2 regions of the Streptomyces sp. NPDC090045 genome follow, and region 2 is predicted to be linked to the other one. Evidence: riboswitches for the same ligand, from Rfam matches in the RefSeq annotation. Region 2 holds a riboswitch; the other holds the start of a gene.
What was found. A riboswitch is a leader RNA that binds a small molecule or an ion and turns the genes downstream of it on or off. The one in region 2 is predicted to bind glycine.
Positions count from the first base shown of each region.

Region 1: it holds a riboswitch for glycine, as region 2 does, so the genes downstream of both, gcvT (glycine cleavage system aminomethyltransferase GcvT) here and gcvP (aminomethyl-transferring glycine dehydrogenase) in region 2, are expected to answer to the same signal.

Region 1 covers NZ_JBIVFA010000007.1:73,663-87,718, forward strand. The annotation lists gene ACIPYQ_RS20050 (ABC transporter permease) at 1-156, opposite strand, end outside; gene ACIPYQ_RS20055 (ABC transporter substrate-binding protein) at 298-1,998, opposite strand; gene ACIPYQ_RS20060 (ABC transporter permease) at 2,130-3,128, opposite strand; gene ACIPYQ_RS20065 (enhanced serine sensitivity protein SseB C-terminal domain-containing protein) at 3,574-4,314, opposite strand; gene ACIPYQ_RS20070 (enhanced serine sensitivity protein SseB) at 4,371-5,105, opposite strand; gene ACIPYQ_RS20075 (AAA family ATPase) at 5,316-5,984, opposite strand; glycine riboswitch at 6,191-6,294, shown strand; gene gcvT (glycine cleavage system aminomethyltransferase GcvT) at 6,435-7,550, shown strand; gene gcvH (glycine cleavage system protein GcvH) at 7,663-8,043, shown strand; gene glyA (serine hydroxymethyltransferase) at 8,059-9,315, shown strand; gene ACIPYQ_RS20095 (L-serine ammonia-lyase) at 9,706-11,088, shown strand; gene ACIPYQ_RS20100 (hypothetical protein) at 11,165-11,785, opposite strand; gene ACIPYQ_RS20105 (hypothetical protein) at 11,950-12,483, shown strand; gene ACIPYQ_RS20110 (dihydrofolate reductase family protein) at 12,550-13,194, opposite strand; gene ACIPYQ_RS20115 (flavodoxin family protein) at 13,247-13,960, opposite strand; gene ACIPYQ_RS20120 (PadR family transcriptional regulator) at 14,042-14,056, shown strand, end outside.
Region 2 covers NZ_JBIVFA010000013.1:267,220-281,275, reverse strand. The annotation lists gene ACIPYQ_RS30445 (FHA domain-containing protein) at 1-664, shown strand, start outside; gene ACIPYQ_RS30440 (MerR family transcriptional regulator) at 735-1,496, shown strand; gene ACIPYQ_RS30435 (bifunctional nuclease family protein) at 1,560-2,033, shown strand; gene ACIPYQ_RS30430 (MerR family transcriptional regulator) at 2,223-2,861, shown strand; gene ACIPYQ_RS30425 (DNA polymerase IV) at 2,906-4,348, shown strand; gene ACIPYQ_RS30420 (PRC-barrel domain-containing protein) at 4,392-4,757, opposite strand; glycine riboswitch at 4,870-4,968, shown strand; gene gcvP (aminomethyl-transferring glycine dehydrogenase) at 5,165-8,050, shown strand; gene ACIPYQ_RS30410 (DUF5999 family protein) at 8,151-8,339, opposite strand; gene ACIPYQ_RS30405 (hypothetical protein) at 8,601-9,221, opposite strand; gene ACIPYQ_RS30400 (glutamate--cysteine ligase) at 9,717-11,249, shown strand; gene ACIPYQ_RS30395 (CPBP family intramembrane glutamic endopeptidase) at 11,416-12,237, shown strand; gene ACIPYQ_RS30390 (hypothetical protein) at 12,324-13,055, shown strand; gene ACIPYQ_RS30385 (PhzF family phenazine biosynthesis protein) at 13,097-13,939, opposite strand; gene ACIPYQ_RS30380 (hypothetical protein) at 14,043-14,056, opposite strand, start outside.

The sequences.
Region 1 (14,056 bases), on a different contig from region 2:
CGGTGAGGGGTTCTTGCCGATGTACTGGGTGGCGAGCGAGTCGACGGTGCCGCCGGCCAGCCTGGGCAGCAGGAAGAAAATCGCAAAGGTGATCGCGCTGACGACGAGCAGCAGGGCCACCGCGGCGATCATCCGCCGGACGATGTACACAAACACGAGGGTCGGCTTCGGCGTCCGCCGGCCCGTACGGCTCCCCGGTCGGGGGAGCCGCACGAGCCGGCGTGCACTGCTGCCTTCACCTGCCTTCCACGGTTCTGGCAGATCGGGCTGAAAGGTCGGGCCTTACTGGGTTCGGACTTACTTCAGGCCGACGTTGAGGTAGTCGTACTGGCCGCTCCAGGCCGGGTTCGACACCGCGTTGGTGATCTTCGGCGAGCGGTAGTGCAGCACCTTGAAGTAGGTCAGCGGCACGATGACCGCCTCATCCATGACCTTCTTGTCGATGTCGCCGTAGACCTTCTCGCGGGCGGCGGGGTCGGTGTTGGCGATGTTGGCGTCGAGCATCCCGTTGATCTCGGGGCTGTTCAGCTGCGACAGGTTGGTGTTACCGGTCTTGCCGATCGCACCGCCGTGGACCACCTGCTGGAGGAAACCGAAGCCGGTCGGCCAGTCGGCACCCCACTGCATCATCATGAGGCCGATCTTGTTGTCCTCGGTGAACTTCGGGACACCCGCGTAGTCACTGAAGTACTTGCCGGCCGGGTACTGCTGGATCTTGACGGTGATCCCGACCTTCTTCAGCGAGGCCTGGATCGCGGTGGCCATGTCGACCTCACCGGCACGGTCGTTGCGGGCCGTGATGGTGGTCTCGAAGCCGTTCGGCTGGCCGCAGGCGGTCAGCAGTTCCTTGGACTTGGCCTCGTCACCCTTGTTGTCCGGGGTCTTGTAGGTGTCGAAGTCGACGTGGCCCGGGATGTCCGTCGGCAGCACCGTGCTGGCGACGGCGCCGCGGACCGGTCCGCCGAACGCGGTCTGCACCGAGACCTTGTCCACGGCGTACTGGACGGCCTTGCGGCACTCGACCTTGTCGAAGGGCGCCACCTTGGTGTTGATCGCCATGTAGACCAGGCGACCGCCCTGCGCGTTGTCGGTGTTCGGGTCCTTCGAGCTCAGCAGCTCCGACTGGGTCTGCTGGGCGACGCCGTTGCCGACGATGTCGATGTGCGAGTTGCCGGCCTTCAGGTTGGAGTCGATCGTCTCCTGGTTGACCTTCAGCTTGACGACGATCTTCTCCGGCAGCTGCTTGCGGAGCGGGTCGTTGCCGGCGTCCCAGTTGGGGTTGCGGACCAGGACGGCCTGCTTGTCCTGCTCGTAGCTCTCGAACATGTACGAGCCGGAGGAGATGATGTGCTTGACGTAGTCCGCGCCGTCGTCCTTGGCCTTCGGCACCGGGGCCGACTGCGGGTTGGCGAGGAGGTAGTCGAACTCCGCGAAGGGCTGCTTGAGCTTGAAGACGATGGTGTGGTCGTCCGGGGTCTCGATGGACTTCAGACCCTCGGCGCTCTTGTCCTTGTACGGGCCTTCGTACTTCGGCTCGTTGTCCTTGAGGTACTGGGCCAGGTAGCTCGGGCCGTTGGAGTGGACGTCGCGGGCGAAGTTGCTGCGCTCGACGGCGTACTTGACGTCCTTCGAGGTGACCTCGGCGCCGTCGCTGTACTTCACGCCCTTGCGGAGCTTGTACGTCCAGGTGGCGCCGCCGTCGCTCGCGACGCCCAGGGACTCGGCGAGGTCCGGAACGACCTTGTTGCCCTCGGCGCCCGGCGCGGGGGCGAAGGTGGTCAGCGGACGCGCGTACAGGCGGCTGAAGTTGAAGACGAAGCCGTAGTACGTGTTGCCCGGGTCGAAGGAGTCGGGCGTGTCGGACGCCTCGTAGATGAGCGTCCCGCCCTTCTTGTCCGAGGCGTTGACGACACCCGTGACGGCTGCGTTGGCGGCGGCGGAACCCTTGCCGTCACCCTCGCCCGTCTTGTCCCCGCCGCTGCACGCGGAGGCGGCCATGGCGATGCTGATGGCGGCCACGAGCACCGCAGCTGATCTCGACCTGCTTTTCATGGTGGAGTTAAGCCCCCTGATTCAGAGTGGAGTGGTGATGGGGTGGGCGGTGGCCCGGCCGCGCCCGAGGAAACGGTTCAGCGGCGGCTCTTGGGGTCCAGGGCGTCCCGCAGACCGTCGCCGAGCAGGTTGAAGGCGAGCACGGTGATGAAGATCGCCAGGCCCGGCACGACCATGTACATCGGGTCGACCTTGTAGTACCTGACGGCCTCGCTCAGCATTCCGCCCCAGGAGGCCTGCGGGGGCTGGATACCGACGCCCAGGAAGCTCAGGGACGCCTCGAAAAGGATGTTGGTGGGGATGAGCAGGGTCGCGTAGACGAGGATCGGCGCCACCAGGTTCGGGAGCAGTTCCTTGAAGACGATGAACGGGCCCCGGGCGCCCAGGGAGCGGGCCGCGTCGACGAACTCCCGTTCGCGCAGCGACAGTGTCTGCCCGCGCACGATGCGCCCGATGTAGGGCCAGCCGAAGAAGCCGATCACGAACACCAGCACGCTGATGTGGAGCGGCAGCCCCTCCAGTCCGAACGCCCCGCCCTGCAGCGCGGCCGAGATGGAGATCGCGAACAGCAGCAGCGGGAAGGCGAGGAAGGTGTCCATCATCCGGCTGATGACGGTGTCGGCCCAGCCGCCGTAGTAACCGGCGACGACGCCCAGCACCGAGCCGATGACCACGGACAGCAGCGTCGAACCGAAGGCCACGAGCAGCGACACCCAGGAGCCCTCCAGGATGCGGGTGGCGATGTCACGGCCGAACTTCGGTTCCACGCCCAGCGGGTGGGACCAGCTGATGCCGCCGAAGGAGCCGATGGGGGTCGCGAGCGACGGGTCGATCAGGTCCTGGTGCAGGGCGTCGGGATCGAGGCCGAAGATCGCCTGGATCGGCTGCGAGAGAACGGCCAGCACGACCAGGACGAGGACGACGATCCCGCCGGCCATCGCGACCCGGTCCCGCTTGAGGCGGGTCCAGGCGATCCGGCCGAGCGAGCGGCCCTCAATCGCCCCTTGCTTCGCCCCGTCCGGGCTGGCGCCGGGTTGGGGCCGCGCGGGCCCGCTGGTCTCGGTAGGTGCCGTCATCGTGGTGGGGACCCCTCTCGGCCGGCTGGTGGCCGGCCCCTGCCAGCCGCTGTGACGGCCTGGTTCACTTCATGGCGCGGTTGTCGCTGGTTGCCGGCGGTTCGTCGCTACGGATACTGCTCGCGAAATGCGGATGAAGAGTGGGCACCCGCTGGTTGGGCCCTCTCAGTGGGGGGAGTCTTCAACGGTCTCTCGATCACCCGCCAGACCCGACGGGGATGTGATGCGCAACCGTGATGTGACGTGTCGACTTCCGTTATCCGAACGGCGCACCCGCCTGAGCGGTTCAAGAGCTCACGTTCGGCGCGGAACGGACATCCGTCCCAACTGCCTTTTCGTGCATGGATCTTGGGTCTATTCAGCGGATATGCCGAAGGCCGCACCGATGGGTCCGGTGCGGCCTTCGAGGCGGATGTCTCGATATGCGGATGCGGGGGTGAGGCGATCAGTACGCCGGCGCCTGGCCCTCGCGGTCGTAGAAGGGGCGGGTCTGCGCGCGCAGCCACATCGCCACCGGGTCGTGCTCGTCGGCCAGCGCGACCGTGCACACCGGAACGCCCTCGGGGACCACCCCGACGGACTGCCGCATCATCTCCCGTACGGATTCCAGCGCGGGCGCGGAGGCGTCGTACAGGTCGAGCCCGACCGCGAGGTACGGGGACCCGAGCGCGGGCTGCACCCAGGCGCGGCGCAACGACCGGACGGCGGGCGTGCGGTGCGCGTGCTGGGTCAGCAGCCCGTAGAACTGCGGGAGCTCGATGGCGGGCTCGGAGAGCCGCAGCGGGCCGGCCGGCATCCGGTCCAGGCCGGTGGCGATCCGGCGCAGGTCGGCCCACGGCACGCCGAGGCCGCCGCCCTGGGCGTGCGGATTGAGCCACAGGCCCCAGCGGTCCGGGTAGAGCGCGCGGGCGATGTCCCGCCCGGTGACCACCTCGTAGCCCCGGTTCCAGCCGCTGGCGGCCAGCTCCTGCGGGGAGGTGACGCAGGGCGCGTAACCGAGGCCCTCGACCTCCATGCCGCCGTACTGGGCGTCCGGGGAACCCGGCTGCCCCTGCCACAGCAGCATCCAGAGCCGGCCCTCGGACAGGGCATGCAGGAGTGACTCGTAGCTCTCATAGCGCCCGGGAGTCACCTGGCGCATCATGTGCTCGACCTGCCCGGCCGCGGCCGTGCCTGACGCACTCACCCGGTACCCCTCTTCGTCCGCCCGTCGTCCACGCGTGCCCCTCAGCTTAAGCGGCCCTACGGGACGTAGAAGGGGCGTACGCGCTCACGAATCCAGTCCGTGACCGGGTCCTGGGCGGCGTCGAGGAGGATCAACTGCACGGGCCACTGCGGCGGGACGCGGGTCAGGGCCCGCCCGAGGGCCTCCATCGGGGCCTCGCGCATCTCGGGTTCCCATCCCACCAGGCGGACACCGATGAACAGCTCCGGCGCCCCGCCCTCGACGCTGGCGAGGCAGCGGTGCGCGGCCGCGACCACGCCGGTGGCCCGGAACTCCTCGGTGGCGGCGGCCAGGAAGTCCACCGGGTCCTCCTGCCAGTCGGGCTCGTAGAGCCGGACGCGGCCGCCGGTGGAGGGGCCGTCGAGCGGGGTCCGGCCGGTACGGCAGAGCTCCGCGACGGCGGGCGGGGGCAGCGGGACGCCGACGGCGCCGTCGGGATTGAGCGCGATGCCGAGCTGCGGGGGCAGGCCGCGGGCGAACTCCACGGCCGGGGCCACGGCGAAGGCCATGCCGGGGCCGGCACAGGCGAGGAACTGGGCCTCGGAGGTGTAGACGGGGACGTACGCCGCCCCGCCGATGTCCATCGTGGGCAGGGTGAGATCGGCCGAGTCCGGGCCGCCGCCGCCGGGCAGGGGGACCCACACCTGGCTGCGTCCGAGCACTTCCAGGATCCGCCCGCCGGCGTCCGGGTGCCCGAGCGCCGCCCCGAGCACCTGCTCCAGCTCATTCCCCGGCCAGCCGCTGCCCTGCATGTGCCCCTGCCTTTGCCTGATCCCGCGCGTGTCGCCCCGCAGGGTACCGGCCCCGCGCGGCGCGCCGCCGCCGGGGGGCCGCCGGAGCCGAAAAGACCGGGGCTCCGCCCCGAACCCCGCGCCTCAATCGCCGGCGGGGCTGAAAAGCCCGGGGCCCCGCCCCAGACCCCGCGCCTCAACCGCCGGCGAGGCTGGATGATCCAGCCCGGCTCACGTGTGGAAGGCGATGCCCGTCACGGCGGCGGCCGAGCGGCGGTCCAGCAGGGTCACCGAGGCGCAGCCGTGCGGCGGGCGGCCCGCCTCGGCTTCGCGCAGGAGGCGGCCCACCGCTCCGCGGTGGCGGGCGAAGGCGTAGGCCGAGACCCGCCGCCCCCGCGCGGCCTGCCCGGAGAGGGCCTCCTCGGGGCTGCTGTCGAGGAGTAGCAGGTGCAGCGCCCGCCCCCGGCGCCGCGCGGCCGCCGCCAGCAGGCCGCGCACCCAGCTCTGCGTACCGCAGTCGTGGACGACCACGGAGGCTCCGGAGCGCAGGAGCCGCACCAGCCCCCAGTAGTGCGCGGCGCGCACCAGCGGCCGGTACACCGCGTACGGCAGCGCGGCCGGCATCCGCCGCTCCCAGCGCTCACGGGTGTCCTGGGAGTCGACGGCGCCGCCCTCGGCCGCCGCCCGCTTGATCAGCGTGCTCTTGCCGCCGCCGGGCAGGCCGGACACCACGACGATGTCCCCGTCCGCGAAGGCGAGCCGCTGCGGACCGTGCACGGCGGGGCCGCGCAGGTCGCGTACGGGGCGGATGCCGGGGCCCGCCGCCCGCTCGCGCTCGTGGTCCCGTCCGCGCGCGCCGCGCTGCGCCGGCACCGCGTCCACGGTTCCCGTCGTCGTCACCACTCCGAATCTCCGCACAGTGTTCGCCTCCCCCGAATCGGGTCACCAGGACCCTTGCCCACTGAGTGTAAAGAGACGGTAATCCGGCAGCCCCGGTTCCGGTCCGTCCTCTCGGGGTACCGTACGAACTTTCGGACCCCTCCGCCCGATCACGGGCATGGCGTGCAATGATGTGCGCCATCTGGACCAACTGCATACCGGCCGCTTGAATCCGCGCGGGAGAGTCCCGGCACGCCGCAAGGCCGTGCGCGGGCGCCGAAGGAGCAAGATCCTCCCTTGAATCTCTCAGGCCCCGTACCGCGTGGATGAGGCAGATCTGAAAAGCGAGCTGCTCGGCAGCTCCACCCAAGGTGCAAGCCGAGGAACTCTCGGCGAACCTCTCAGGTTCCGATGACAGATGGGGAGGACCCTCCTCGTCATGTCATGCCCTGGGACTCGGGAGCCACACCCATGAGCACTGCCCCCCGTCTGACCGCCCTCGACGCGCTGCACCGCTCGCTCGGTGCGACCATGACCGATTTCGCGGGCTGGGACATGCCGCTGCGGTACGCCAGTGAGCGCGACGAGCACAACGCCGTACGCACCAAGGCCGGTCTCTTCGACCTCTCCCACATGGGCGAGATCACGCTGACCGGCCCGGAGGCCGTCAAGGCCCTCGACTACGCGCTGGTCGGCAACATCTCCACCGTCGGCGTCGGCCGCGCCCGCTACACGCACATCTGTCAGGAGGACGGCGGGATCGTCGACGACCTGATCGTCTACCGCCTCGGCGAGACCGAGTTCATGGTCGTCGCCAACGCCTCCAACGCGCAGGTCGTCCTCGACGCCCTGACCGAGCGCGCCGCCGGCTTCGACACCGAGGTCCGCGACGACCGCGACGCGTACGCGCTGCTCGCGGTGCAGGGCCCGGAGTCCCCCGGCATCCTGAAGTCCCTCACGGACGCCGATCTGGACGGCCTCAAGTACTACGCAGGCCTGCCGGGCACCGTCGCGGGCGTGCCCGCGCTGATCGCGCGTACGGGCTACACCGGCGAGGACGGCTTCGAGCTGTTCGTCGCCCCCGAACACGCCGTGGAGCTGTGGCAGGCGCTGACCAAGGCGGGCGAGGGCGTCGGCCTGGTGCCGGCCGGCCTGTCCTGCCGCGACACCCTGCGCCTGGAAGCGGGCATGCCGCTGTACGGGCACGAGCTGACCACCTCCCTGACCCCCTTCGACGCGGGGCTGGGCCGGGTCGTGAAGTTCGAGAAGGAGGGGGACTTCGTCGGCCGCGCCGCGCTGGAGGCCGCCGCCGAGCGCGCCGCCACCAACCCGCCGCGCAAGCTGGTCGGCCTGATCGCCGAGGGCCGCCGCGTCCCGCGCGCCGGTTTCCCGGTCGTCGCCGACGGTCAGGTCATCGGCGAGGTCACCTCGGGCGCCCCGTCCCCGACGCTGGGCAAGCCGCTCGCGATGGCGTACGTGGACGCGGCGCACGCCGCGCCCGGCACCTCCGGCGTCGGCGTCGACATTCGCGGTACGCATGAGCCGTACGAGGTCGTGGCGCTGCCGTTCTACAAGCGGCAGAAGTAGTTCCGCACACGGTCCAGCCGTGCACGAGCCGTACGGGAACCCCGTCCGGCAGCGTCTCAGTACCCGAGACCACCGTTCGTATCCACTCCCCCGCATCCAGGAGAATCAGGTCATGAGCAACCCCGAGAAGCTGCGTTACACCAAGGAGCACGAGTGGCTGTCGGACGCCGTGGACGGCGTCGCGACGGTCGGCATCACGGAGTTCGCGGCCAACGCGCTCGGTGACGTCGTCTACGCCCAGCTCCCCGAGGTCGGCGAGACCGTGACCGAGGGCGAGACCTGCGGCGAGCTGGAGTCGACGAAGTCGGTCAGCGACCTGTACTCCCCCGTCTCCGGCGAGGTCGTCGAGGCCAACCAGGACGTCGTGGAGGACCCGGCGCTCGTGAACACGGCCCCGTTCGAGGGCGGCTGGCTGTTCAAGGTGCGCCTCTCGGAGGAGCCGAAGGACACCCTGTCCTTCGAGGAGTACACCCAGCTCACCGCCGGTAACTGACCCCAGGGGACCCTGATGTCTGTACTGAACACCCCTCTCCACGAGCTCGACCCGGACGTCGCCGCCGCCGTCGACGCCGAGCTCGTTCGCCAGCAGTCCACCCTGGAAATGATCGCGTCGGAGAACTTCGCTCCGGTCGCCGTCATGGAGGCCCAGGGCTCGGTCCTGACCAACAAGTACGCCGAGGGCTACCCGGGCCGCCGCTACTACGGCGGCTGCGAGCACGTCGACGTCGTCGAGCAGATCGCGATCGACCGCATCAAGGCGCTGTTCGGTGCCGAGCACGCGAACGTGCAGCCCCACTCGGGTGCGCAGGCGAACGCCGCCGCGATGTTCGCGCTGCTGAAGCCGGGCGACACGATCATGGGCCTCAACCTGGCCCACGGCGGTCACCTGACCCACGGCATGAAGATCAACTTCTCCGGCAAGCTCTACAACGTGGTCCCGTACCACGTCGACGAGACCGGCGAGGTGGACATGGCCGAGGTCGAGCGCCTCGCCAAGGAGTCCAAGCCGCAGCTGATCGTCGCCGGCTGGTCCGCGTACCCGCGCCAGCTGGACTTCGCCGCCTTCCGCCGCATCGCGGACGAGGTCGGCGCGTACCTGATGGTCGACATGGCGCACTTCGCCGGCCTGGTCGCCGCGGGGCTGCACCCGAACCCGGTGCCGCACGCCCACGTCGTCACCACCACCACGCACAAGACCCTCGGCGGTCCGCGCGGCGGTGTCATCCTGTCGACGCAGGAGCTGGCCAAGAAGATCAACTCCGCGGTCTTCCCGGGTCAGCAGGGCGGCCCGCTGGAGCACGTGATCGCGGCCAAGGCCGTCTCCTTCAAGGTCGCGGCCTCGCCCGAGTTCAAGGAGCGCCAGGAGCGCACCCTGGAGGGCGCGAAGATCCTCGCCGCCCGCCTGGTCCAGGACGACGTCAAGGCCGTGGGCGTGGACGTCCTCACCGGCGGCACCGACGTGCACCTGGTCCTGGTCGACCTGCGCAACTCCGAGCTCGACGGTCAGCAGGCCGAGGACCGCCTCCACGAGGTCGGCATCACGGTCAACCGCAACGCCATCCCGAACGACCCGCGGCCCCCGATGGTCACCTCGGGTCTGCGGATCGGTACGCCGGCCCTCGCCACCCGCGGTTTCGACGCCGAGGCCTTCACCGAGGTCGCCGAGATCATCGCGCAGGCGCTGAAGCCGACGTACGACGCCGAGTCCCTCAAGGCGCGCGTCTCGGCGCTCGCCGCGAAGTTCCCGCTGTACCCGTCGCTCTAAGCGACGGCGTGAAGGGCCCGGTCTTGTTCGCGGACAGGGCCGGGCCCTTCCCATGACCAGCAGGAGTACCAGGCGGACGGCACCCCGCACCCCCGTCGCCGCGCCTGCACACCTGCCCCGGCCCCAGCCCCCGCACGGCGCAGGGGCCCTCCCCCACCCCTTCCGCCGCCCGGCGGCGCGGGCCCGCCGCGGCCACGGCCGTACGGGACCACGAGGCGGCTCCGGAGTGTGAGTCGGCACCCGCCCGACCTGTCCACGTAATCCTTCCCACCTCGTCCGGCAGCCGAGCCGTTCACCTCACCGCGTTAAGCTCGTCTGTCGGACAAAATCCGATCAATCCACCTCTCCTGCCCCCTCCCACCCCACGAGCAGACAAGGGAGTCCGCCACCGTGGCCATCTCCGTCTTCGATCTCTTCTCCATCGGCATCGGTCCCTCCTCCTCCCACACGGTCGGTCCGATGCGCGCCGCGCGGATGTTCGTCATGCGGCTGAAGAAGGACGGCGTGCTGGCCCAGACCGCCTCCGTCCGGGCCGAGCTCTTCGGCTCCCTCGGCGCGACCGGCCACGGACACGGCACCCCCAAGGCGGTCCTGCTGGGCCTGGAGGGCCACTCCCCCCGCACGGTGAACGTCGAGACGGCGGACGACGAGGTGGAGCGCATCCGCAAGAGCGGCCGGCTGCGGCTGCTGGGTGCGGAGATAGGCGATGGACACGAGATCGCCTTCGACGAGCCGAACCAGCTGATCCTCCACCGCCGGCGCTCCCTGCCGTACCACGCGAACGGCATGACGCTCTTCGCGTACGACGAGGCCGGCGCCCCGCTGCTGGAGAAGACGTACTACTCGGTCGGCGGCGGCTTCGTCGTGGACGAGGACGCGGTCGGCGAGGACCGGATCAAGCTCGACGACACGGTGCTGAAGTACCCCTTCCGCTCCGGCGACGAGATGCTGCGTCTCGCGAACGAGACCGGGCTGTCGATCTCCTCGCTGATGCTGGAGAACGAGAAGGCCTGGCGCACGGAGGAGGAGATCCGCGAGGGCCTCCTGGAGATCTGGCGCGTCATGCAGTCCTGCGTCTCGCGCGGCATGTCCCGCGAGGGCATCCTCCCCGGCGGCCTGCGGGTCAAGCGCCGGGCCGCCTCCACGGCGCGCCAGCTGCGCACCGAGGGCGACCCGATGCTGCACCGCAGCGAGTGGGCCACGATCTACGCGATGGCGGTCAACGAGGAGAACGCGGCGGGCGGCCGCGTCGTGACCGCCCCGACCAACGGCGCCGCGGGCGTCCTGCCGGCCGTCCTCCACTACTACATGAACTTCGTGCCGGGCGCGGACGAGGACGGCGTGGTCCGCTTCCTCCTCGCGGCGGGCGCGATCGGCATGCTCTTCAAGGAGAACGCCTCGATCTCCGGCGCCGAGGTCGGCTGCCAGGGCGAGGTCGGCTCCGCCTGCTCGATGGCGGCCGGCGCGCTCGCCGAGGTCCTCGGCGGCACCCCGGAGCAGGTCGAGAACGCGGCCGAGATCGGCATGGAGCACAACCTGGGCCTGACCTGCGACCCGGTCGGCGGCCTGGTCCAGATCCCCTGCATCGAGCGCAACGGCATGGCCGCGGTCAAGGCCGTCACCGCCGCCAAGATGGCGATGCGCGGCGACGGCACCCACAAGGTCTCCCTCGACAAGGTCATCAAGACCATGAAGGAGACCGGCGCGGACATGAAGGTCAAGTACAAGGAGACGGCCCGCGGCGGCCTCGCGGTCAACGTCATCGAGTGCTGATCGGCGACAGCTGACGGAAGGGGCCCGGCGCACCGTATGCGCCGGGCCCCTTTCCGTTCCCGCCGGCTGCCCTCCGCTATCCGCGGCGCAGCGCCTTGAGGACCCCCTTGGCGAAGTCGTCCACGGACGCGTCGTACGCCTTCAGGCTCTCGGCGGTGGGCGGGGTGCGGGCCTCGGCCGTGACCGTCACGTCGATCATCATGTTGCTGTCGCGCAGCCGCAGCGCGCGCACCTGGCGCAGCTCGGTCGGCTTGGTGAAGGCGAACCGGTAGGCCTCCTTGCCGACGCCCTTCACCTCGGTGAGCCCGCTGTCCGGCATGTCCTCGGCCGTGTTCGCGCGGGCCCGGGCGAAGACGTCCTTGGAGAAGTCGACGCTCTCCGTGTAGGCGAGGTCCAGTTCCACCTTGACGTTGCCGTACTTCGCCGGGCCGGTCTCGACGAGCGGCTGGACGCACTTGATGCCGGGCGCCCCCTCACCGGACCGCTTGACCCGGTCCGCGGCCTCCTCGCGCGCCCCGAGCGGGTCGGCGAGCTCGCCGTACGGGAGCACGTTGCAGATCTCGTCCGTGGCCACCCAGCGGTAGCCGCCCTTTCCTTCCTGCGAGACCTCGCGGTCCGCGTCGCCGGCGCAGGCGGTGGCCGCCAGGACGAGGGCCACGGCGACCGTTCCCTGACGGGAAAAGCGGTGAAGACGCATCCGGTTCACTCCTGTCGAGCGGGCCAGTTCCCGGTCGACCACCCTGCCACCCAAGGCAGTTGCGCAGCGGGGGATTGGCCAAAGGAGAACGGGAACCGCCGTATCCGCCGTGGCGTCCTAGGCTGTGCCACCAGTCCCCGTCTCTCAGGAATCGAGGGGACGTCATGATCCACGCACGTCTCCGGCAGATCGTGGCCCTGGCCTCCGGCGCTCTGCTCGCCGCCTGCCTCTCCTTCGCCGCACCTGCCTCGGCCGCCACCTCCACCGCCGCCGCCCCTACCGCCGCCACCGTCGCCCAGAGCCAGACCCCGCTCGTCGTCAATGCCCGCTGGGGCGGGCACGCCACGTACGACCGGATCGTCATCGACCTGCAGGGGTACGTCCCCGACGTGACCGTCACTCCCGTCCCGCAGCTGGTCTACGACGGGTCCGGAAAGCCCGTGCCGCTGGCCGGGAAGTACTTCCTGGAGATCCGCTTCAACCCCGCCGCCGCGCACAACGACGCGGGCCAGAGCGTCTACCAGGGACCCAAGCTCCAGAAGATCTACCTCAGCAAGCTCAAGGGCATCGCCCTGACCGGCGACTACGAGGGGTACGTGACCTTCGGCGCCGCCTTCGACACCGTGCCGTACTACCGGGCCTACACCCTGCACTCCCCGGAGCGGTTCGTCGTGGACATCTCGCACGTCACCCGGTGACGAGCACTGCGGCCCACGGGCCGACGGGCCCGGGGCGTCGCACACGCCCCGGGCCCGCCGCCTGCGTCACCTCCGCCAGAACAGGTGGTGCGTCACACCGCTGGGGCTGGGCACGACGTCGAGGTGGAACCGGTCGAGCAGCTCCTCGGGCGACTTCCAGAGCCTCACCCCGGAGCCGAGGTCCACGGGCGCGACCGCCACGTGCAGGGTGTCGACGAGGCCGGCGTCGAGGAACTCGCGGATGGTGGTGGCTCCGCCGCCGAGCCGGACGTCCTTGCCCTGCGCCGCTTCCCGCGCCCGGTCGAGGACCGTCGCCGGGTCGGCGTCGACGAAGTGGAAGGTGGTGTCCGAGAGCGTGAACGAGGGACGCGTGTGGTGGGTCATGACGAAGACGGGGGTGTGGAACGGGGGCTCCTCGCCCCACCAGCCGCGCCAGTCGTGATCGGCCCAGGGCCCGCGCTGGGGCCCGAACTTGTTGCGGCCCATGATCTCGGCGCCGATGTTGTGCGCGAAGTCGCGCGTGAAGTAGTCGTCCAGGCCCCGGCTGCCGCCGGGATCGGTGCGGTTCGGCCAGCTCGCCGTGGCCCCGGCCCAGGCGAACATGGCACCGGGGTCGGCGTGGCCGAAGGGCCGCTCCAGGCTCTGGGGCTCGCCGGCGCCGAATCCGTCGCGCGAAACGGTGAAGTTCTGGACTCTCAGCAACTGCTCCACGGGCTTCCTCCAGTCGTGTCTTCCTTCATGAGACCGTCCGGACGCGGAGAACTCATCGGTGCTCGGGGTTGGGGAAGTCGAAGCGGCAGCCGGCGTCCCAGAGCGAGCGCTGGTTGCCGTGGGCCGGGATGCCTCCCGAGCGCTTGAGCAGGGCGGCCAGGTGCATCAGGTTCCACGACATGAAGGTGGTGTTCCGGTTGGTGAAGTCGTTCTCGGGACCGCCCGAGCCCGGGTCGAGGTAGGAGGGCCCGGGCCCGGCCTCGCCGATCCAGCCCGCGTCGGCCTGCGGCGGGATCGCGTAGCCGAGGTGCTGGAGGCTGTAGAGGACGTTCATGGCGCAGTGCTTGACGCCGTCCTCGTTGCCGGTGATCAGCGCGCCGCCGACCCGCCCGTAGTACGCGTACTGGCCCTGCTCGTTCAGCAGGGAGGAGCAGGCGTAGAGCCGCTCGATGACCTGCTTCATCACGGAGCTGTTGTCGCCGAGCCAGATGGGGCCGCACAGCACGAGGATGTCGGCGTCCATGATCTGGCTGTAGAGGACCGGCCACTGGTCGCTATCCCAGCCGTGCTCGGTCATGTCCGGCCAGACGCCGGTCGCGATGTCGTGGTCGACGGCCCGGATGAGCGAGGTGCGGGCGCCGGCCGCCTCCATGACCGCGCGGCTCTTCGCGATCAGGCCCTCGGTGTTGCTGGTCTCGGGCGAGCGCTTGAGGGTGCAGTTCACGTACACGGCGGTGAGGTCGGGGTACTCGAAGTCGGCGGACACTCCCCCAGCCTGTGGACCGCCGGACCCGGCCGCCAGCCGGGGGCGGCCGTCCGGGGGCGCCCGGAAATCTAGGATGGCGCCATGTCCCTCCCGCAT
Region 2 (14,056 bases):
TGCCGGTACCGGAGGCATAGGTTTCGGTGAACCATCAACCTCAACTGCGGGTGGAGGGTTTGCCCCCGACCCGTACGCCACCAATGCCTCCGCGGGGCAGCCGCGGCGCGAGGAGCCGTCCATGTCGGCCGAGCAGATTTGCAGCAGGTGCGGACACCGCAGCGATGCGGCCAGCCGGTTCTGCTCCAACTGCGGGGCGCCGCTGCGGCCGGGTCTGACGCCGGAGCGCGCCTCGGAGACCACGTCCACCATCTCGATCTCGGGCCTGGAGGCCTACGAGGCCGAGGTGTCGGGACAAACGCACGTGTCGTCCTCGCTTTCCCCCGAGGCCCAGGCCGCGGTGGAAGCGCTGCCGCCCGGTTCCGCCCTGCTCATCGTGCGGCGCGGTCCCAACTCCGGTAGCCGCTTCCTGCTGGACGGCGAGCTGACCACGGCCGGCCGGCACCCGCAGAGCGACATCTTCCTGGACGACGTCACCGTCTCCCGGCGCCATGTCGACTTCCGCCGGGGCCAGGACGGCGGCTTCACCGTCTCCGACGTGGGCAGCCTCAACGGCACGTACGTGAACCGGGAACCGATCGACTCCGTCGCCCTGCACAACGGCGACGAGGTGCAGATCGGAAAGTACCGGCTGGTCTTCTACGCGAGCCTGCGGGGCATCTGACCCCTTCCGGACTCCGTCCGGGGGGACCCCCGCCCCCGGACTCCGTCCGGGGCTTCCCAGGGAAGGTCCCATGCTGCGCAACCCGACAGGGGGTGCCGGAAACGGCACCGCCGGCTCGGCCGGGCGGCTGGTGAGCATCGGCACGGTGCTCACCACGCTGCGTGACGAGTTCCCCGAGGTCACCATCTCGAAGATCCGTTTTCTGGAGGCGGAGGGGCTCGTCGAGCCCCGGCGCACCCCTTCGGGATACCGCAAGTTCAGCACCGAGGATGTGGAGCGCCTCGCCCGCATCCTGCGTCTGCAGCGCGACCACTACCTGCCGCTGAAGGTCATCCGCGAGCAGCTGGACGCGCTCGCCCGCGGTGAGCAGATCCGCATCCCGGCGCCCACCGCGCACGGGGATGCCGACGATCCCACCAGCCCGGCGGCCGTGTACGGCGAGGTCGGGCGGGAGCGGCCCACCGTGGCCCGGGTGGGCCGGGCGGAGCTGCTGGCCGCCGCCGACGTGGACGAGGCCCAGCTGGTCGAGTGGGAGTCGTACGGGCTGCTGGCCGAGGCGCCGGGCGGTGGTTTCGACGCCGAGGCGGTCACGGTGGCCCGGCTGGTGGCCGATCTGGGGCGCTTCGGGCTGGAGCCGCGGCACCTGCGCGCGATGAAAGCTGCAGCCGACCGGGAGGCGGGCCTGGTGGAGCAGGTCGTGGCACCGCTGCGCCGGCACCGCAACCCGCAGACCAGGGCCCATGCGGAGGCCACGCTGAAGGAGCTGGCGGGGCTGTCCGTACGGCTCCACGAGGCCCTCGTGCAGACCGCTCTGGGAGTCCGGTTGCGGTGACCGCGCTGGTCGGAGTGGAGCCCCGACTACCCAAACCTGCCGGGCAGGTCCTAGGGTTGCTGTGTGAACGAGCTCGACGTTGTGGGTGTCCGGGTGGAAATGCCCTCCAACCAACCGATCGTGCTCCTGCGTGAAGTGGGAGGCGACCGGTACCTCCCCATCTGGATCGGTCCAGGGGAGGCGACCGCCATTGCCTTCGCGCAGCAGGGGATGGCCCCTGCCCGGCCGCTGACGCACGACCTGTTCAAGGACGTGCTGGAGGCGATCGGCGAGGAGCTCACCGAGGTCCGGATCACGGATCTGCGGGAGGGCGTCTTCTACGCGGAGCTCGTCTTCGCCAGCGGGGTCGAGGTGAGCGCGCGGCCGTCCGATGCCATAGCGCTGGCCCTGCGGACGGGGACGCCGATCTACGGCAGTGACGGCGTGCTCGACGACGCCGGAATCGCCATTCCGGACGAGCAGGAGGACGAGGTGGAGAAGTTCCGCGAGTTCCTCGACCAGATCTCGCCCGAGGACTTCGGCACCGGCCCGCAGTGAGGTGTGGGCCGCGCCGTCCGCGCGATCCGCGGGGATCTTTCAGCCCATTCGATTAGCCTTTCCCCATAACGGGATACGGGAAACCACTCTCAGGGTGATTATCACTCGGCGTGCCGAGTGTGGCGATCGTTGACGCACCCCTGGTGACTGCCTACCTTCAAGGTGGCAGGTCAAGGACGGAGGGTCGGCGTGAGGATCACGGGCGACGGTACGACCGGGGGCACCCCCGTACGGAGTGACGCTGGGCCGTACCCGCTGCACGGTGGCGCGGTCGGGTCCGCGCGCCGTCAGCCGGAGTCGACGCCGGTCGGACCGGTGAGCGGCGACCCGGCGCCCGAGCAGATCGGATACCGCGGGCCGACGGCGTGTGCCGCGGCCGGCATCACGTACCGGCAGCTGGACTACTGGGCGCGGACCGGACTGGTGGAGCCGAGCGTGCGCCCCGCGTACGGTTCGGGCACCCAGCGCCTCTACAGCTTCCGCGACGTCGTGGTCCTCAAGATCGTCAAGCGCTTCCTGGACACCGGGGTGGCGCTGCAGAACATCCGCACGGCGGTCCAGCACCTGCGTGACCGCGGGTTCTCGGACCTCGATCGGATGACGCTGATGAGCGACGGCGCCACCGTGTACGAGTGCACCTCTCCCGACCAGGTCGTGAGCCTGCTCCAGGGTGGGCAGGGCGTCTTCGGCATCGCCGTGGGCGTGGTGTGGCGCGATGTCGAGAGCGCGCTCTCGCAGCTGCACGGGGAACGGGTGGACACCGGCGAGACCCTGGTCGGGCACAACCCGACGGACGAGCTGGCAGCCCGCCGCAACCGCGCCGTCTGATCCGGGCCGGAGAAATGTCAGTGCCGTAGGGCAGCATCGGTGCTGTGAGAGCCGCGCCGACCATTCTGCATCTGGACATGGACGCCTTCTACGCCTCCGTGGAGCAGGCGTCGAAGCCCAGTCTGCGGGGCAAGGCCGTCATCGTCGGTGGGCTGGGGCCGCGCGGGGTCGTGGCCACGGCTTCGTACGAGGCCAGGCGGTTCGGGGTGCACTCCGCGATGCCGACGGCGCAGGCGCGGCGGCTCTGCCCGAACGGCGCCTACCTGATCCCGCGCTTCAGTCTCTACCGGCAGGTCAGCGACGTGGTGATGGCCCTGCTGCGCGAGCTGTCGCCGCTCGTGGAGCCGCTCAGCCTGGACGAGGCCTTCGTGGACCTGGAGGCGGGCGGGGTGGCCTTCGACTCGCGGACCGCCCGCTCGACGGGTGAGCGGCTGCGGGCCGACATCAGGGCCGCCACGGGGCTCAGCGGGTCGGTGGGGCTCGCCGGGTCGAAGATGCTGGCCAAGGTGGCGTCCGAGGAGGCCAAGCCGGCCGGGCTGCTGCTGATCGAGCCGGGAACCGAGCGCGAGCTGCTCGCGCCGATGTCCGTACGGACGCTGCCCGGGGTGGGGCCGGCCACGGGGGAGCACCTGCGCCGCGCCGGGATCACCACGGTGGGGGAGCTGGCGGAGGCCGGGGAGGACGAGCTGGTCCGGATGCTCGGGCGGGCGCACGGCGTGGGCCTGTACCGGATGGCGCTGGGGCTGGACGACCGGCCGGTGGTCGCGGAGCGGGACGCGAAGTCGGTGTCGGTCGAGGACACCTTCGATGTGGACCTGCACGACCGGGTACGGATCCGGAACGAGGTGCAGCGGCTCGCCGACCGGTGTGTGCAGCGGCTGCGCGGCTCGGGGCACTCCGGGCGGACGATCGTGCTGAAGGTGCGGCGGTACGACTTCTCCACGCTGACGCGGTCCGAGACGCTGCGCGGGCCCACGGACGACCCCGCGGTGGTGCGGGAGGCCGCGGCGCGGCTGCTGGAGGGCGTGGACACCACGGGAGGGGTGCGGCTGCTGGGGGTGGGGGTGACCGGGCTCGCGGACTACACGCAGGAGGACCTGTTCGCTCAGTCGGCTGCCTCTGAGCCGGACGGGGCGGGTGAGGAGGCCGGGACGGCTGTCTCCGGCGGGAGCGGTGAGAGCGGAGCCGCAGGCGGGTCTGTGGGGGCCTCTGAGGGTTCCGGGGCGCCGGCGGCCGACGGGCCTCCGGGGGAGCCGGAGCCGGCTCCCGAGCGGCGCTGGCCGGCCGGGAGTGACGTACGGCACGCGGTGTACGGGCCCGGGTGGGTGCAGGGCAGCGGGGTCGGGCGGGTGACCGTACGGTTCGAGCAGCCGGGATCGGAGCCGGGCCGGGTGCGGACCTTCCGGGTGGACGACCCCGAGCTGGAGCCGTCCGATCCGCTGCCGCTGGTGGGGGAGGGGGAGCCGGGAGCCGCCGGCCCGGCATGATCCGGGAGGGTGTCGCCCGCCAAGGCCCGCAGTCCCGCGGCGCTCAGCCCTCGTCGTTCGCCAGGCGGCCGAAGTCGCGCGAGAAGTCCGTGGGCAGGGTCGTGTCCAGGCCGTAGTGGTGGTAGAGCTGCAGCTCCTGTTCGGGGGAGAGGTGGCGGCCGACGCCGAAGTCGGGGGCGTCCCTGATGAGGGAGCGCTCGAAGGGCACCCGCAGGGTGTCGCCCACCATCTCGCTCGGCTCCAGCGGGACGAAGGCGTCCCGGCTGAACAGGCCCGTACGGACGGCAGCCCATTCCGGGACGCCCGTGGCATCGTCGAGGTAGACCTCGTCCACGGTGCCGATCTTGGTGCCATTGCGGTCGAACGCCTTGCGGCCGATCAGGCTGCGCGGATCGATGTCGGTCTGCACGGTCCCTCCAAATGGTCGCAACTCCTCCGTAATGACTACAGAAGTGCATAACTGCAGCGGAGGCCACTCGGGGAGGCCCCAGATCCTCGCTGGTAGGCTGGGTGATGGCTGTCGACCCTGTGCGGGAGAGTCCTCCGAGTGAGCAAGACGGAGGCGCCGAAGGAGCAAATCCTCCCCGGAATCTCTCAGGCATACGTACCGCACGGACGAGGCCACTCTGGAAAGCAGGGGCGGGTACCGGGCGCGCAGTGCCGGTCCCACTCCTCACCGACGGTGAAAGCCGGAGGGCTCGGGCGACCCCCGTGACTCCGGTGAAACTCTCAGGTGCAGATGACAGAGGGGGAGGCCGTCCGGGTGCCCGCGCCGTGGTGCCCCTCGCAGGTCATACGACCAGGAGGCCTCCGTACATGACCGCCAACCGCATTCCGCTCTCCCAGCTGGAGCGAGGCATCCCCTTCGAACAGCGCCACATCGGTCCGGATGCCGAGGCGCAGGCGAAGATGCTCGCCCATGTGGGCTACGGCTCCCTGGACGAACTGACCGCCGCCGCGGTACCGGATGTGATCAAGACCGCCGAGGCGCTCGACCTGCCCGAGGCGCGGACCGAGGCCGAGGTGCTCGCCGAGCTGCGCTCGCTCGCCGACCGCAACCAGGTCCTGTCCTCCATGATCGGTCTCGGCTACTACGGGACCTTCACGCCCCCGGTGATCCTCCGCAACGTCATGGAGAACCCGGCCTGGTACACGGCGTACACCCCGTACCAGCCGGAGATCTCGCAGGGCCGCCTCGAAGCGCTCCTGAACTTCCAGACCGTCGTCGCCGAGCTCACCGGGCTGCCGACCTCGGGCGCCTCCCTCCTCGACGAGGGCACCGCGGCCGCCGAGGCCATGACGCTGGCCCGCCGCGTGGGCAAGGCCAAGGGGAACGTCTTCCTCGTCGACGCCGACGCGCTGCCGCAGACCATCGCCGTGATCGAGACCCGCGCCGAGCCGATCGGCATCGAGGTCGTCGTCGCCGACCTGTCCGAGGGCATCCCGGCCGAGGTCGCCGAGCGCGGTGTCTACGGCGTGCTGATCCAGTACCCGGGCGCCTCCGGTGCCGTCCGCGACATCAAGCCGGTCATCGACCAGGCGCACGAGCTCGGCGCCATCGTCGCCGTCGCCGCCGACCTGCTCGCACTGACCCTGCTGACCTCCCCGGGCGCGCTGGGCGCGGACATCGCCGTCGGCACCACCCAGCGCTTCGGCGTCCCGATGGGCTTCGGCGGACCGCACGCCGGCTACATGGCCGTCCAGGACAAGCACGCCCGTTCGCTGCCCGGCCGCCTCGTCGGCGTTTCGGTGGACGCGGACGGCAACAAGGCGTACCGCCTGGCCCTGCAGACCCGCGAGCAGCACATCCGCCGCGAGAAGGCCACCAGCAACATCTGTACCGCGCAGGTGCTGCTCGCCGTCATGGCCGCCATGTACGCCGTCTACCACGGCCCGGACGGCCTGCGGACGATCGCCCGCCGGACCCACCGCTACGCGGCCCTGATCGCCGCGGGCCTGACGGCCGGCGGGGTCGAGATCGTGCACGGCTCGTACTTCGACACGGTCACCGCCCGCGTGCCGGGCCGCGCGGCCGAGGTCGTCGCCGCCGCCCGCGAGGGCGGCATCAACCTGCACCAGGTCGACGCCGACCACGTCTCCCTCGCCTGCGACGAGACCACCCTGCGCGCCGACGTCGAGGCCGTCTGGGCGGCCTTCGGCGTCACCGCGGACATCGAGGCGCTCGACGCGACCACGGACGACACCCTGCCCGAGGGCCTGCTGCGCGCGGACGACTACCTGACGCACCCGGTCTTCCACCAGCACCGCTCCGAGACCGCGATGCTGCGCTACCTGCGCAAGCTCTCGGACAAGGACTACGCGCTGGACCGCGGCATGATCCCGCTGGGCTCCTGCACCATGAAGCTCAACGCGACCACCGAGATGGAGTCGGTCACCTGGCCCGAATTCGGCCAGCTGCACCCCTTCGCCCCGGTGGAGCAGGCCGAGGGTTACCTCACGCTCATCACCGAGCTGGAGGAACGTCTCTGCGAGGTCACCGGCTACGACAAGGTGTCCATCCAGCCCAACGCCGGCTCCCAGGGCGAGCTCGCCGGCCTGCTGGCCGTGCGCGCCTACCACCGTGCGAACGGTGACGAGCAGCGCACCATCTGCCTCATCCCGTCCTCCGCGCACGGCACCAACGCCGCCAGCGCCGTGATGGCCGGCATGAAGGTCGTCGTCGTCAAGACCGCCGACGACGGCGAGGTGGACGCGGCCGACCTGCGCGCCAAGATCGAGCAGTACCGCGACGAGCTCGCCGTGCTGATGATCACGTACCCCTCCACGCACGGTGTGTTCGAGGAGCACGTCGCCGACATCTGCGCCCAGGTGCACGAGGCCGGCGGCCAGGTCTACGTCGACGGCGCCAACCTGAACGCCCTGGTGGGCCTCGCCAAGCCGGGTCACTTCGGGGGCGACGTCTCGCACCTGAACCTGCACAAGACCTTCTGCATCCCGCACGGCGGCGGCGGTCCGGGCGTCGGCCCGGTCGGTGTCCGGGCGCACCTGGCCCCGTACCTGCCGAACCACCCGCTCCAGCCGACCGCCGGCCCGGAGACGGGCGTCGGCCCGATCTCGGCCGCCCCGTGGGGCTCGGCCGGTATCCTGCCGATCTCGTGGTCGTACGTGCGCCTGATGGGCGGCGAGGGCCTCAAGCGCGCCACCCAGGTGGCGGTGCTCGGTGCCAACTACATCGCCAAGCGCCTGGAGCCGCACTACCCGGTGCTCTACACCGGCCCGGGCAACCTGGTCGCGCACGAGTGCATCATCGACCTGCGCCCGCTGTCGAAGTCCACGGGCGTGAGCGTGGACGACATCGCCAAGCGTCTGATCGACTACGGCTTCCACGCCCCGACGATGTCCTTCCCGGTCGCCGGCACGCTGATGATCGAGCCGACGGAGTCCGAGGACCTCGCCGAGATCGACCGCTTCTGCGACGCCATGATCGCCATCCGCGGCGAGATCGAGCGGGTCGCGGGCGGCGAGTGGCCGGCGGACGACAACCCGCTGGCCAACTCCCCGCACACCGCGGCGGCACTGGGCGGCGAGTGGAACCACCCGTACACCCGCGACGAGGCCGTCTTCCCGGGCGGTGTCACGGCCGCCGAGAAGTACTGGCCGCCGGTGCGCCGCATCGACGGCGCCTTCGGCGACCGCAACCTGGTCTGCTCCTGCCCGCCGCTGGACGAGTACGACCACTGACACCGAGCGGTGACGTGACATGACGAAGGGGCCGGCCCGGGAGAATCTCCCGGACCGGCCCCTTCGTCATGGCGTGCGTCGGCCGGGCCGTTCTCAGCGCCTAGGCCGCCGCGAGCGGGCGGTGCGGGGCGATGATCTGGCCGTCCGGCAGCAGTTCACCGGTGTCCTCGAAGAGCAGGACGCCATTGCACAGCAGGCTCCAGCCCTGCTCCGGGTGGTTGGCCACCGGGCGAGCGGCCTCCCGGTCGGCGGATTCGGCTGACGGGCAGGCTGGCTGGTGCTGGCACATGGATGCGTTCTTTCGCTGCGGTGTGGTCTGCGTGCTACGGCTCGATGCGTGATTCATGGCCGTCCCCCTGGGTCATCCCCGCACCCGCGGGGAGCGTGTCATCAGTCTTCCCCCACGACAGCCGCTTCGCAGGTATTTCCCCGCAGCTGTCCTCACAGATTGATGACGCATCACTCGTGCGGGCGGTTCAGGCCAACTCCCCTGTCATTTCGGATGGTTCGCAGATGACCCGAGCGGACTAGGCCGAATGGGTTACTTGGGTCAGGCGGCGGGCGCGGCCAGCGACGGAGGGAGGGGTGCCGTGGCGGGGGTCAGGCGATGGGTGAGCACGGGCAGCAGCTCGGAGACCGGATGCGGCCGGTACGCGGCGATGCCGGGCGGGGCCGGGGCCAGCGGCACCAGCAGGTCCTCGCCGGCGGGCAGCCCGGCGGAGGCGTCGGCGCCCACCGCCCCGTGCAGCCACAGGGTCAGCATGTAGAGCTCCGGTACGGACAGCAGCCGCGGCTGGTAGTTCGTACCGAGGGATTCCGCCTGGCGCAGCGCGCGTTCGGTGGCGGCGACGTACGGCCCTTCGAAGAAGTGCGAGAAGGTCCAGCCGTCTGCGGTCAGGCGGGTGTCGGCCGCCGCGACGTGGCGGTCCCCGCTGCGGATCAGGAACCGCCAGCCCGTGAGCCGTGTGCGGGGCGGCCTGCCGCCGGCCGCGAGGGTGGACATGCCCAGCCGGTCGAGGACGTGCACCGGCAGGGGGAGTTCGGCGGTCAGTGGGCCCTGGATCGCGCGCAGGGCCGGGGTGTGCGCCTCGTGGACGGCGGTGGGAGAACCGAGTGCCGCGAGGACGCTGCGCAGGGCGGGCGCGGGAGCCGGAGGGACATGCAGCGGCATGGTGGGTCGCCTCTCACTTGGGAGACCTGTGGAACGGGGGCAGGTGCGGACGGCGCTGTCGCATTCTGGGGCCAGAGGGGGGCCGAGGGGCAATGGCCGCGCGTCAACTCTCTGCCTCGATTGCGGAGTTTATACGACATGTGTTCACGCAGCGTTTCGGCTAGCTGTCCCGCCTATTGCCGACAAGGCGCTTACCGGTCCCGCTGACATGGCATTCATGCCGGATGTGCGCGAACGTGCCGCGCTGACCTCGGAGGTTACCGGACGGGGGCTCGGCTGGAAAGCATCGGTTTTGCGGCGCGTGCAAAGTCGAAGAGGAATTTGCGCGAAGCGACTTGCCAGGTGAATGTGCCGAAGCGCCCTTCGGCCAAACCGGCGCGCGCTCCTCGCCACGCACGCCCCCACCGCGTTATGGATCACGGAGGCGGGGCATCATCGACCGTAATGCGCGCCCGGGTCTCCGGGGGCCGGGCCCACTCGAGGAGGGACGCTTCGATGGGGGAGAAGGTCGTGGCGGGCGGATTCGACCTGTCCGATCGGCAGCGGTATCGAAGGAAGCTTCACGAGTGTCTGGAGGGGCTGGAGCGACTCCTGGCGGAGAAGAGGTTCGATCGCCCCAAGAACATGATGGGACTGGAGATCGAGCTGAATCTCGCGGGCGCCGACGGGTTGCCGAGAATGGTGAATGCCCAGGTGCTGGAGCGGATAGCGAGTCCGGATTTCCAGACCGAACTGGGAATGTTCAATCTGGAGGTGAACGTCCTGCCGCACCGGCTCGGCGGCCGGGTATTCGACCAGCTCGCCGAGGAACTCAGCGCGGGGCTGGGCTATGCCCACAGGAAGGCCACGGAGATCGACGCCGGTGTGGTGATGATCGGCATTCTGCCGACGATCTCCCGTTCCGACCTGGTCACCGCGAACCTGTCGGCGGTGGACCGGTACTCGCTGCTCAACGAGCAGATCCTGATGATGCGCGGGGAGGACTTCACGCTCGACATCGACGGCGTCGAGCGGCTGATCTGGACCTCCGGGTCGATCGTGCCGGAGGCCGCCTGCACCTCCGTACAACTGCACCTGCAGGTGACGCCGGCCCGGTTCCCGGCCGTGTGGAACGCGGCGCAGGTGGTGGCCGCCGCGCAGATAGCCGTCGGCGCCAACTCGCCCTTCCTGTTCGGGCGCGAGCTGTGGCGGGAGTCGCGGCCGCCGCTGTTCACCCAGGCCACCGACACCCGGCCGCCCGAGCTCCAGGCGCAGGGGGTGCGGCCGCGCACCTGGTTCGGGGAGCGGTGGGTGGACTCGGCGTACGAGCTCTTCGCCGAGAACGTCCGCTACTTCCCCGCCCTGTTGCCGATCTGCGACGAGGAGGAGCCGCTGCGGGTGCTCGCCGAGGGCGGGGTGCCGGCGCTGCAGGAGCTGGTCCTGCACAACGGGACCGTCTACCGATGGAACCGGCCCGTGTACGGGGTCGCGGACGGGGTGCCGCACCTGCGGGTCGAGAACCGGGTGCTGCCGGCCGGGCCGACGGTCGCCGACGTCGTCGCCAACGCCGCCTTCTACTACGGGCTCGTCCGCACCCTCGCCGACGAGCCGCGCCCGGTGTGGACCCGGCTGCCGTTCGCCGAGGCGGAGGCGAACTTCGACGCGGCCTGCCGGTACGGGATCGACGCGCGGCTGCGGTGGCCGCGCCGGGGCCGGGGCGGGGGACTGGCGAGCGTGCCCGCCGTACGGCTGGTCCTGGACGAGCTGCTGCCGATGGCGGCGGCGGGGCTGGACGCCTGGGGCATCGAGCCGGCGGACCGGGACCACTACCTCGGCATCATCGAGGAGCGCTGCCGGCGGCGGGTCAACGGGGCGACCTGGCAGGTGGACACCTACCACCGGGCCCTGGCGGCCGGGCTGGAGCGGGACGAGGCGCTGGCCGCGACCACCCGGAGGTACAGCGAGCTGATGCACAAGGGCGACCCCGTGCACACCTGGCCCGTGGGACCGGGGGAGGAGGTGAGCGCCTCGGTGCCGGCGGCGCGCTGAGCCGGCGCGTGGCCGGAGCCGGGGCGCGACCGGAGCCGGGGCGCGACCGGTGCGCGCGTGACCGGAGCCGTCCGGCGGGCCCGTTGCTCCCGTTGATCCCGTTGTCTCCCCCCGCAGTGATCCTCCCAGTGTCCCGAGGAGGCAGTATGGGGTGGTCGCAAACGGGATGGCAGGACGGGAGTCGGGCGTGCGGGCGGAGCCGGAGCCGGTGTTCGTGAAGCTGGACGAGGACGGGCGGCGGGGTCTCCTGCGCAACGAGACGCTGCTCGTCCTCGCGCTCTCGCTGGGGGCGAGCGGGGTCTCGGCGCTCATCAGCTTCATCGGCTCGCTGACCAAGCCGGGCGGCCTGAAGGACCAGGCCGCCACGCTCAACGCCTCGCTGGCCCCGGGCCGGCCCTGGCTGGACCTGGCGTGGCAGCTGTTCGGCATCGCGAGCGCGCTGGTCCCCGTCCTGCTGGTGGCGCACCTGCTGACCCGCGAGGGCGCCCCCGGGCTGCGCGTGCTGGGCTTCGACCGCACCCGGCCCCTGGGGGACCTGGCCCGGGGCGCGCTCGTCGCCGCGGGGATCGGGAGCGCGGGGCTCGCCTTCTACCTGGGGGCGCGGGCCGCCGGGTTCAACCTCACGGTGGTGCCGGAGGCGCTGCCCGACGTGTGGTGGAAGTTCCCCGTACTGATCCTCTCCGCGCTGCAGAACGCCGTGGTGGAGGAGGTCATCGTGCTGGCCTACCTGCTGCGCCGGCTCGACCAGCTGGGCTGGTCGCCGACGGCCGCGCTGCTGGCCAGCTCGGCGCTGCGCGGTTCCTACCACCTCTACCAGGGCATCGGCGGCTTCATCGGCAACATGATGATGGGCGTGGTCTTCGTCCTGGCCTACCGCCGCTGGGGGCGGGTGGGACCGCTCGTCGTCGCGCACGCGCTGCTCGACATCGTGGCCTTCGGCGGCTACGCCCTGCTCGCGGGCAAGGTGGGCTGGCTGCCCACGCCCTGATGCGGCGGGGCACCCGATCGGCCCTGCCGGGCGGGGGCGGAGGCCGAACCGGTGCGAGGCTGGAGGGGAGTGAGGAGGCGCGCCCGGTGGCTGTTGTGGACTCTCTGATTCCGTTCGCGCCGTTTTTCGTGCCCGTCGTCAGCGGCCTGGTGGGCGGGGCCAGCCTCCTCATCCGGGACCGCCGCGAGGCACGCAGTTCGGACCACCACTACCGCAGGCGACTGGAGAAGGCCCAGCTGGAGGTCCAGTTCCTCAACGGCTGGATCCAGGCCAAGGAGCTGGCGCCGACCGACTCCCCGGCCCCGGATCCGGAGCCGGGGCGCTGGCTGGACGAGTGCTACGCGTCGGTGCGCCGCGCCAAGGCGGACACGGGCGGCCGCCACCGGACGGGTCCGGTCTCGCTGAGGCGCCTCCTGCTGCTGGGGGAGGCGAGCGGCCCGGCGAAGAGCATGCGCATCGTGTACTGGATCTCCCTCGTCCTGTTCAACGGGGCGCTCGCGTGGTGGGTGAACGCGCTCGTCGTCGGCGTACCCGGTTTCGCGCACGAGGAAGGCACCTCCGAGTCCGAGGAAATCGCCTCCTATCTGCTGATGGCGGGCGTCTTCTTCGTCGTGTCGGCCGTCCTGTGGGTGTGGACGGTGCACCTGGGCGCGGCGGAGCCGGAGCAGGTCTACCACAAGCGGATCGACTCGGCCGCCTGGATGGAGCACGAGCGGAAACGGCGGAGTGCCGCGCGCGCGAAGGCGGATGCGAAGATGCGCGCGAAGGGGCGAGCGAAGGGGAACGTGGAGGGTGGCGGGGGTGGTTCCGCCGGCTGACCCGGGCGGCCCGGCCCGGCGACCGGGTCCGTTCCCCCTGGTCACCCCGCCTGTCCGGCCCCGGGCGGGGACGCGATCAGCTCTCCGTCGACGACGGTGACGGCCCGGCCGGTCAGCAGCGTACGGTCGCCCGCCAGCGTCACCCGTACGAGACCGCGGCGGGCGCCGCCCTGGAGGCCGGTCAGCTCGGTACGGCCCAGGCGCTCGGCCCAGAAGGGGGCGAGCGCGGTGTGGGCGCTGCCGGTGACCGGGTCCTCGTCGATCCCGAAGGCCGGGAAGAAGCCCCGCGAGACGAAGTCGTACCCGAGGGAGGGATCCTCGGCGGCCGCGGTGACGATCACCCCGCGCTTGGCGAAGGCGCGCAGGGCGGAGTGGTCCGGCGTCAGCTCGCGGACGGTCTTCTCGTCGGCGAGCTCGATCAGGAGGTCGCCGATGTGCGCGGCGGTGTCGTGCACGGAGAGGATCGGCGCCCCGCCGAGCGCGTGGTCCAAGGCGGCCGGCGCGGGGACCGGGGTCAGGGAAGACGTCGGGAAGTCCATGGTGATCGTGCCGTCCTCGGCGGCCTCGGCCGTGAGGATCCCGCAGCGCGCGGTGAAGCGGATCCGGCCGGTGGCGAGGCCTGCGGACGCCAGGACGTGCGCCGTGGCGAGCGTGGCGTGGCCGCACATGTCGACCTCGGCGGCCGGGGTGAACCAGCGCAGCGCCCAGTCGGCGTCCCCGCCGGGCGGCAGGGGGTGGGCGAAGGCGGTCTCGGAGAGGTTGACCTCGGAAGCGACCTGCTGGAGCCAGGAGTCCGGCGGGAAGGCGGTGTCGAGGAGCAGGACTCCGGCGGGGTTCCCGTGGAAGGGCCGGTCGGTGAAGGCGTCGACGATTCGGATGCGCATGCACCGACGGTAGGGCGGTTCCTTGATCACCGACAAAGGCCAATCCGGGGTGACTGGACTGGGCCGGCGCCCCGGAGCGGCCGGCGCCCCGGGGCGGGCCGGTTCAGGTCCGGGAGA